DNA from 3 places in the Streptomyces sp. NPDC042336 genome. Region 1 is predicted to be linked to each of the others. Evidence: riboswitches for the same ligand, from Rfam matches in the RefSeq annotation. Region 1 holds a riboswitch; each other region holds the start of a gene.
What was found. Region 1 has a riboswitch for cyclic di-AMP ahead of ACZ6IM_RS07595 (C40 family peptidase). Riboswitches for the same ligand answer to the same signal wherever they lie in the genome.

Region 1 (3,180 bases):
CCGACCGTCCGCCCGCCGTGTCCTGCCCGAGTTCACCGAACGCACGAGTTCCGGGGCCCGGACGTCGGACCCGTACTCCAAGCTGCTCCAGGAGCGGATCGTCTTCCTCGGGACACCGATCGACGAGACCTCCGCGAACGACGTGACGGCACAGTTCATGTACCTGGAGCACCAGGCACCGGACCGGGACATCGAGCTCTACGTCAACTCGCCCGGCGGCTCCTTCACCGCCATGACGGCGATCTACGACACGATGCGCTACGTCGCCTGCGACGTGGCGACGACCTGCCTCGGGCAGGCCGGTTCGTCCGCCGCGGTGCTGCTCGCGGCGGGCACCCCCGGCAAGCGCGCGGTCCTGCCGGGCGCCCGGGTGGTGATCCACCAGCCGGCGCTCACCGAACCGGTGGAGGGGCAGGCGAGCGACCTGGCCGTCCACGCCGGCGAACTGGTCCGCGTCCGCGCCCTCCTGGAGGAGATCCTCGTACGGCACACGGGCCGCGGTCGCGAGCAGGTGCACGCGGACATCGAGCGGGAGACGGTCCTCGACGCCCGGCAGGCGCTGGAGTACGGCCTGGTGGACCGGATCGTGCCCGGCCGCAGGACCCCGCCCGCCTCGCCCGGCGCGAGGTGATCCGCCCGTGCTGCCACCCGAGTTGCCCCCGCTGCCCGCCCTGACCCGCGCCGAGGCCGAGGTCATCGACCGCTATCTGGACGTCGTCGACCTGCTCGGGCGCATCAACCCCGGGCGCGTCGGCGACACCTACGGCGGCCTGCGGGCCGCCCAGGCGCTGGTCGGCAAGGCGGCGGCGCTGCGTGACGCGCTGGCGCTGATGCACCGGCGCGGCGAGACGGAGCTGCACGCCGCGACCCTGGCCCGGGCGCTGCGGGTGCTGGACGGCGAGCGCCGGACCGCGCGGGTCGGCCTTCCGCCGCACTCCGGGAGTTGAGGGGGTCGGGGCCGGCCCGACGCCTGGCCGAAACGGACCAAACGGCGTACCCCCTTTCGGCGTAGGGACACCTCCGTTTCGTGACCGGTCGAAGTTGCGGCGCCCCGCGCCCCGCGGGTGCGAACTCCCGCTCCGCCGCTGGTCCCGGGCCCGTCACCGCGCTCGGCGGCACTTCGAACACGGGGTGGCGACCCGAACGGGCGAGTGGGACGTAACAACACAAAGGACGCGTTCCGTTGGGATTTTCCCCGTGGGCGGGACAAGATCCGTGACTGACGACAAGCCCCCGCCGCAGCGGCGGGGCGGTCCGGGCGGACGCCGAGTCCTGCCGCCGTCCGGACGCCAGGTCGACAGGAAGTGGATCGGCAGGAGTGGAGGACCCGAGCACGACGGGTCGCCGGGACGGCCGCCTCCGTGAGAGGTGCCAAACCGAGCGGTCCTTGGGGTGAAGCCGCACGCTGCGGCCGGGCAACTTCGCCAGCCCGAATCCGACAGGTCATCCTTCACAGGCGGCTGACGAAGGGTTGCGCATGTCCGCGCTCAATCGTGTCCCGTCCCTGATGGCTCGTGCCGGTACGGCCTCGGCCCTCACCCTCGCCGCCGTGGGCGGCTCCGTCGTGGTCCCCGGTGTCGCCTCCGAGGCGGCCGCGGCGAGCCATGCGACGAAAGCCCTCACCATCGCGGCTTCCAAGAAAGGATCCCCGTACCGCTGGGGCGCCACCGGCCCCCACCGGTTCGACTGTTCCGGCCTGACGCTGTACTCGTTCAAGAAGGCCGGCAAGAAGCTCCCGCGCACCGCGGCGCAGCAGTACAACAAGACCCGCCACATCTCGGCCCACAGCCGCAAGGTCGGCGACCTCGTGTTCTTCCACTCCGGCCGGAGCGTCTACCACGTAGGCATCTACGCCGGGAAGGGCAGGCTCTGGCACGCTCCGAAGACCGGGGACGTGGTGCGGCTGCAGAAGATCTGGACCTCAAGCGTCTGGTACGGCCGGGTCAAGTAGCCCGCCCGCGGGAGTGACGGCGTTCTGCCCCGCCGTCACTCCCGCGGGTGCCGCCGGCCCGCCGGGGGGCGTCCAGGGCAGTTCGATGGAGACGGTCTTGCCGCCCTCGCGCGTGGGCCGGACCCTCAGCCTGCCGCCGCACTCGGCGGTCAGCCAGCGAATGATCACCATGCCCCGCCCGTTGTCCTGCTGGACGGCGGCGGGCAGCCGCTTGGGGAAGCGCGGATGGCTGTCGGTGACACCCAGACGCAGCCGCTCGTCGCGATCGAGAACGAGGTCCACCGTGAAGGTGGGCGACTGCCCGAACGTGTGCTGGACCGCGTTGGTCGCCAGTTCGGAGACGATGAGCCGCACGGTCTCGGCCAGGTCGGCATCTCCCGGCAGCCCCCATTCCGCCAGGGTGCCGACCGCATAGGTCCGCGCGGCGGCCACCGAGGCGGGATCGCTCGGCAGAGTGACGGATGCTTCCAGATGGTCTGCCATGGCGATGTCGTCCCTTTCTCACGGGACCGCAGGCCCGACACGGAGCGGGATGGTTCGAGTACGGTCCCGGACTGGTGCTTCGTCGCCAGACTGCCATCACCGGACCCGTGAAGGGCGGCGATCCACCAAGATATGCATATATCTGTCGCTCGAAGCGGTGAACTCTGCGACGGCAGAGCGTATTCGGGCGGCGCACAAGGAGTAAGGGAGTTGGCCCATGCAGCACGGTCCCGTGGTGCGCCGCCGCAAGCTGGGCGCGGAACTGCGCGCCCTGCGCACGTCGGCGGGCATCACCAGCGGCGAGGCGGCCCGGCTCGTGGGCTGGCACCAGTCGAAGGTCAGCCGGATCGAGACGGGGACGAGCGGGGTGAAACCGGCCGACGTGCGGTTACTGCTGGACGTCTACGGCGTGGACGACGAGCAGCTGCGGGGACTGCTGGTGATGCTGGCGCGCTCCGAGGACGCGGGGGGACGCCACCACTGGTGGCACGCGTACCGCGGGGTGCTGCCACCGACCTACCGCGACTTCATCAGCCTGGAGTCGCAGGCCAGCGCGATGCGCACACTGGAGACCACGGTGGTGCCCGGCCTGCTCCAGACACCGGAGTACGCCCGCGCGGTGACGCGGGCCGCGGTGGACGGCATGCCGGCGGAACGGCTGGACACGCTGGTGGAGGTCCGGCTGGCCCGCCAGGACGTGCTGCGCGGCGAGCCGCCCCTGGAGCTGAGCGCGGTCCTGGACGAGG
Region 2 (3,180 bases), on a different contig from region 1:
GCACCAGCGCGTACTGGGCGTGGTTGGTGTCCTGGTACTCGTCGACCAGGACGTGCCGGAAGCGGCGGCGGTAGTGCTCGGCGACGTCCGGGAAGGCGCGCAGCAGATTGACCGTGGTCATGATCAGGTCGTCGAAGTCGAGGGCGTTGGCCTCGCGCAGCCGCGACTGGTACATGGCGTAGGCCTGGGCGAGCGTCTTCTCGAAGCCGTCGGCGGCCTGGGCGGCGAAGTCCTCCTCGTCGATCAGCTCGTTCTTCAGGTTGCTGATCTTCGCGCTGAACGACTTCGGCGGGAAGCGCTTCGGGTCCAGGTCCAGGTCGCGGCAGACCAGCGCCATGAGCCGCTTGGAGTCGGCGGCGTCGTAGATCGAGAACGACGAGGTGAAGCCGAGCTTCTTCGACTCGCGGCGCAGGATGCGGACGCACGCGCTGTGGAACGTCATCACCCACATCGCGTTGGCGCGCGGGCCGACGAGCTGCTCCACGCGCTCCTTCATCTCGCCCGCGGCCTTGTTGGTGAAGGTGATCGCGAGGATCTGCCCGGGGTGGACGTTCCGCTCGGCCAGCAGGTGGGCGATGCGGTGGGTGAGCACACGGGTCTTGCCGGAGCCGGCACCGGCCACGATGAGCAGCGGGGAGCCGGAGTGGACGACCGCGGCGCGCTGGTTGTCGTTCAGCCCCTCCAGGAGGGCGGCGGCGTCCAGGGCGGGGCGCGGGGCGCCGTCCCGGTAGTGGGTGTCCCGGTCCGGGGGCGCGTCGAACTTCCCGCCGAACAGATCGTGCGGAACCTGCTCCGGTCCGTGATCGTCCTCGGGCGGCGGGGGTTCCTCCTCGTGACCCCGGGGGGTCTGGAGGCTCGCCAGGAAGCTGTCGTCAAAGAGGCTGCTCATCGCTCTCCGAGTCTAGGGCGCCCCACCGACAACCCGGTGCCACCCCGGAAAATGCCCACCGTTCCGCCACGGGCACGCCCCGCGACCGGCCGGAACACGAAGAGTGACGCCCGGGACCGGCCCGGCGGCACCCGAACGGAAGGTCACGAAAATGTATCGGGCATATCACCCACCAACCTTCACAGCGGCCACACGAGTTGGCTACGGTGCGGGGCAGGCCGCTCGACCCCCTCCGGCGAACCTCGCCGGGCCGCGCGGCCTCCGCCGAGTCCGGCCTGCCCGCACGGCACCGGAGCCGGGGACCCACCGAGACCTTGGGGTGAATCGGCCGCACCGCCCTCGACGAGACGAGAGGGCGGGCCGCCGTAGGGCAACCCTTCCGAACCACCGCCCGAACCCGACAGCTAACCCGGTAGGCGGAGCACTGGAAGGAGTCGCCTCCTTGGCGTCGCACCGCAAGTCGCGTCCCACCGGTTCCCGCGTCGCGGGCATACGGACCCCGGCCCTCGCCACCGCGGCACTCACCTCCGTCGCCCTGCTGTCCCAGACGGCGGGCGCCACGCCGTCGGACGACCGGCCGACCCTCGAAGAGGTCGAGAAGAAGGTCGACGACCTCTACCGCCAGGCCGGGTCGGCGACCGAGAAGTACAACGCGGCCAAGGAGAAGACCACCAAGCAGCGCAAGAAGGTCGACACCCTCCTCGACGACGTCGCCCAGCGCACCCAGAAGCTCAACGACGCGCGCGAGGAGCTGGGTTCCTTCGCCTCCGCCCAGTACCGCACGGGCGCCTCGGTCCCGGAGACCGCGACGCTGCTGCTCGCGGACTCGCCGCAGGACTACTTCGACCAGAACCAGCTGATGAACCGGCTGACCGGCCGGCAGAAGACCGCCGTCGACGACTACGTCACCCAGCAGTCCGAGACGATGAAGAAGCGCCGGGAGGCCACCGAGAGCCTCGAGACGCTCACCGACTCGCAGCACGACCTCAAGACGGCCAAGTCGACCGTCCAGAAGAAGCTGGCCACCGCGCGGGCGCTGCTCTCGGAGCTGACCGCCAAGGAGAAGGCCCGGCTGGCCGCGATCGAGAAGAAGAAGCAGGAGGAGGCCGAGCGCAAGGCAGCCGAGCTGGCGAAGCAGCAGGCGGAGGAGGCGGCCGAGCGCGAACGGCAGGAGGAGGCCGCCCGGCAGCAGGAGAGCGGCGCCGGATCCGGGTCCTCGGGGACTTCCGGCGGCACCGGCTCCACGGGCTCGTCGACGCCGGGCACCTCGAACGGCACCAAGGCCGAGAAGGCGATCGCCTTCGCCCGCGCCCAGATCGGCAAGCCGTACGTGTGGGGCGCCACGGGCCCCGACTCCTACGACTGCTCGGGCCTGACCCAGGCCGCCTGGAAGGCCGCGGGCGTGACGCTGCCGCGCGTCACCTACGACCAGGTCAACGCCGGCACGACCGTCTCCGTCGCCCAGGCACAACCCGGTGACCTGGTCTTCTTCTACGACGACATCAGCCACGTCGGCCTGTACATCGGCGACGGCATGATGATCCACGCACCCAAGCCGGGCGCGTACGTCCGCGAGGAGTCGATCTTCTACGACGGCGAGTCGTCCATCTACAGCGTGGTGCGCCCGGCCTGATCGGCGAGGGCGCGTCTTTCCTGCGATCCGATCCGCCGGGCAGGCCCTAGCATCGGGCGCATGTCATCGGCCACCCATCCCTCAGCGCTGCGCGCCTGGTGGGCGCAGCGCCCACCGGCGGCCGGGGCCGCGGTGATGGCGACCGGCATCGTGTCGGTCGCCCTGCATCTGACCGGCCGCGAGGTCCTGTCCCGGATCGCCCTGGTCCTGGCCTGCGCCGCATGGCTGATACTGGCCGCCAACTTCGTCTACCTGCTGCTGGCCGACCGGGCGCAGTGGGTGAAGCGGGCCGGGACGCCGGGGGCGCTCACCGCCGTCGCCGCGACGACCGTGCTCGGCACCCGTTTCTCCCTGCTCGGCTGGTCGCGCCTGGCGGCGGTGCTGCTGGTGCTGGCGGCCCTGCTGTGGCCGTGGCTGCTGTACCTGGTGGTGCAGCACTGGGGGCGGCGGATGCCCGGCGCCGTCTTCCTGAGCTGCGTGGCCACCGAGGGGCTCGCCGTGCTCGCCGCCACGCTGGCCACGGCCACCTCGACGCCCTGGCTGGCGCACACGGCGCTGGTGCCGTTCTGGCTGGGGATCGTGCTCTACCTGATCGCACTGTTCCGCTTCGATCTGCGGCAGGTGGCGCGGGGCTCAGGGGACCACTGGGTGGCGGGCG
Region 3 (3,180 bases), on a different contig from region 1:
TGCTCCTCGACGCCCCCCTGGACGCCGAGCCCGCCGGTCTCGACGGCGTCGCCACCATCATGGCGCGCGCATTCTCCGAGGGCACCGACAAGCACTCCGCCGAGGAGTTCGCCGCCGAGCTGGAGCGCTGCGGCGCCACCCTGGACGCGCACGCCGACCACCCCGGCGTCCGGCTGAGCCTCGAGGTGCCCGCCTCGCGCCTCGCCAAGGCCCTCGGCCTGCTCGCCGACGCCCTCAGGGCGCCCGCGTTCGCGGACGGCGAGGTCGAACGGCTGGTGCGCAACCGGCTCGACGAGATCCCGCACGAGCTGGCCAACCCCTCCCGGCGCGCCGCGAAGGAACTCTCCAAGGAGTTGTTCCCGGCCGACTCCCGCATGTCGCGCCCGCGCCAGGGCACCGAGGAGACGGTCGCTGCCATCGACTCGGCGGCCGTCCGCGCCTTCTACGAGCGGCACGTCCGCCCCGCCACGGCCACCGCGGTGGTAGTCGGCGACCTCACCGGCATCGACCTGGACGCGCTGCTCGGCGACACCCTGGGCGCGTGGACCGGTTCGGCCGGCGAGCCGCGTCCCGTGCCTCCGGTGACCGCCGACGACCGGGGCCGTGTCGTCATCGTCGACCGTCCCGGCGCCGTCCAGACGCAGCTGCTGATCGGCCGCACCGGCGCCGACCGGCACGACCGCGTGTGGCCCGCGCAGGTGCTCGGCACCTACTGCCTCGGCGGCACCCTCACCTCGCGCCTGGACCGCGTCCTGCGCGAGGAGAAGGGCTACACCTACGGCGTACGGGCGTTCGGCCAGGTCCTGCGGTCCGCGCCGGACGGCACGGGCGCCGCGATGCTCGCCATCAGCGGGTCCGTCGACACGCCCAACACCGGTCCCGCCCTGGAGGACCTGTGGACGGTGCTGCGCAGGCTCGCAGCGGAGGGACTCACCGACGCCGAGCGCGACGTGGCCGTGCAGAACCTGGTGGGCGTGGCGCCGCTGAAGTACGAGACGGCGGCGGCCGTGGCGAGCACGCTGGCCGACCAGGTCGAGCAGCACCTGCCCGACGACTTCCAGGCCATGCTCTACCGTCAACTGGCCGCCACGGGCACCGTGGAGGCCACCGCGGCGGTCGTGAACGCCTTCCCGGTGGACCGCCTCGTGACTGTCCTCGTCGGCGACGCTGCGCAGATCAAGGAGTCCGTCGAGGCCCTCGGCATCGGCGAAGTCACCGTGGTGGCGGCCGAGTAGCGGCACGCGCGTGTGGTGGCCCTGGTGACCGGAGTGTCACCAGGGTCGCCGTTTGTCCGGATTGCGGGAGTGGTTGCCTGTCTGCCCTGTGGCGTGCGCTACAAAAAGCCTGTTGCGTTTGAGGATTGAACGCAGCCGCGTTTAGCGTCTTCCGGGCTGTTCGTCAGGCAGTGCGCCGCACCCGCGGCACCGGACAGTCATCGCCGAGTCCCCGTACGGCGCGAGCCAGGGGAGCCGGGGACCCAACGCAGTCCCTGGGGTGAATCGGACGCCCGCGCGCAGCGAGGGGGTCCGTAGGAGACCTTCCACCTCCGAACCCGTCAGCTAACCCGGTAGGCGAGAGGGAAGGAAAGGACAAGCCTCTACATGGCGTTCACGCGCGCCACCGGGAAGCACCGCCGTCCCAGCAGGGTGCACCGCACCACCGCCCGCGCGGCGGGAGTCGCGGCCCTCGCCACCACCGGCGTCGTCGGCACCCTCGCGGCTCCGGCGCTCGCCGCCGAGCCCGAGGTGGAGCAGAGCGGGCTCACCCCGGTCGTCACCATCGGTGACTCCATAGCCGACGAGATCGACGCCCAGGCCCTCGCCCAGCGGCAGGCGGCCGCGGACGCCGCCGCCCGCGAGGCGGCCCGGGAGGCGGCCCGCGAGCGGGCGGCCGAGGCGGCCAAGGAGGCACGCGAGGCCAAGGAGCGTGCCGCGCGGGAGGCGGAGCGCAAGCGCCTCAACACCTTCGTCGCGCCGATCACCGCCTCGTACGTCTCCACCGCGTACCAGGCCGGCAGCTCCCTGTGGTCCTCCGGCAGCCACACGGGCATCGACTTCCACGCCTCCAGCGGCACGACCGTGCACGCCGTGGGCGTCGGCACCGTCGTCGAGGCCGGCTGGGGCGGGGCGTACGGCAATCAAGTCGTGATCAAGATGCACGACGGCACGTACACGCAGTACGGGCACCTGTCGTCCATCGGCGTCTCGGTCGGCCAGTCGGTCGAGCCGGGCCAGCAGATCGGCCTCTCCGGCGCCACCGGCAACGTCACCGGGCCGCACCTGCACTTCGAGGCCCGTACGAGCCCCGAGTACGGCTCCGACATGGACCCCGTCGCCTACCTCCGCTCCCACGGCGTGAACGTCTGACACAGAGGCGTCCGAAAGCCCCGGCTTCCCGAGCCGGGGCTTTTCGCATTTAATATCGCTTGATTGGCCCGGGGTTGGGCAACGCACGTCAATCACCGGCGTTTCACGGGGGTCAAGGGGAGGTCGCTCATGCGTATTCCGGCGCATTCGGTGTGCACGGCGATCCGGGACGACATCGTCACCGGCGTACACGGCCGCGGGAGCCGGCTCACCGAGGAACTCCTCGCCCGCCGCTACGGCGTCTCCCGCGTCCCCGTCCGCGAGGCGCTGCGCACGCTGGAGGCCGAGGGCTTCGTGGTCACCCGGCGGCACGCGGGCGCGTGCGTGGCGGAGCCGACCGAGCGGGAGGCCGCCGACCTGCTGGAGACGCGCACGCTCCTGGAGCCGCTCGGGGCCTCCCGGGCCGCCCGGCGGCGCAGCGAAGCCCACCTGAAGGTGTTGCGCGGCCTGGTCCGGCTGGGGCAGGAGCGGGCCAGGCAGGGCACCGGTGAGGAGCTGCGCTCACTGGGCGGCTGGTTCCACGAGACCCTCGCCCGGGCGGCGGACAGCCCCTCCCTGGCAGCGCTGCTGACCCAGCTCCGCCACAAGATCGCGTGGATGTACGTCGTGGAAGCACCGGTCGGCCTGGTGGAGTACTGGGCGGAGCACGGCGCGATCACCGATGCCGTGGCCCGGGGCGACGGCGACCGCGCGCGGGCGCTCATGACCCTGCACATCGAGCGGTCGGCGTCCGCGCACCGGCTGCGCTTCGCCTCGGGCGGCGGATCGGCGGAGCGTGTGAGGAATGCGCAACATTCCGTAAACACGGCGGGAC

Region 2: linked by a shared signal. The riboswitch ahead of ACZ6IM_RS18910 (C40 family peptidase) and the one ahead of ACZ6IM_RS07595 (C40 family peptidase) in region 1 are both predicted to bind cyclic di-AMP.
Region 3: linked by a shared signal. The riboswitch ahead of ACZ6IM_RS29905 (M23 family metallopeptidase) and the one ahead of ACZ6IM_RS07595 (C40 family peptidase) in region 1 are both predicted to bind cyclic di-AMP.

Annotation. Positions count from the first base shown of each region.
Region 1 covers NZ_JBVJEA010000002.1:527,813-530,992, forward strand. The annotation lists gene ACZ6IM_RS07585 (ATP-dependent Clp protease proteolytic subunit) at 1-631, shown strand, start outside; gene ACZ6IM_RS07590 (hypothetical protein) at 639-947, shown strand; cyclic di-AMP (ydaO/yuaA leader) riboswitch at 1,333-1,474, shown strand; gene ACZ6IM_RS07595 (C40 family peptidase) at 1,478-1,951, shown strand; gene ACZ6IM_RS07600 (ATP-binding protein) at 1,922-2,434, opposite strand; gene ACZ6IM_RS07605 (helix-turn-helix domain-containing protein) at 2,652-3,180, shown strand, end outside.
Region 2 covers NZ_JBVJEA010000008.1:56,925-60,104, reverse strand. The annotation lists gene pcrA (DNA helicase PcrA) at 1-889, opposite strand, end outside; cyclic di-AMP (ydaO/yuaA leader) riboswitch at 1,142-1,325, shown strand; gene ACZ6IM_RS18910 (C40 family peptidase) at 1,332-2,522, shown strand; gene ACZ6IM_RS18905 (tellurite resistance/C4-dicarboxylate transporter family protein) at 2,583-3,180, shown strand, end outside.
Region 3 covers NZ_JBVJEA010000017.1:116,004-119,183, forward strand. The annotation lists gene ACZ6IM_RS29900 (M16 family metallopeptidase) at 1-1,235, shown strand, start outside; cyclic di-AMP (ydaO/yuaA leader) riboswitch at 1,427-1,589, shown strand; gene ACZ6IM_RS29905 (M23 family metallopeptidase) at 1,602-2,366, shown strand; gene ACZ6IM_RS29910 (GntR family transcriptional regulator) at 2,496-3,180, shown strand, end outside.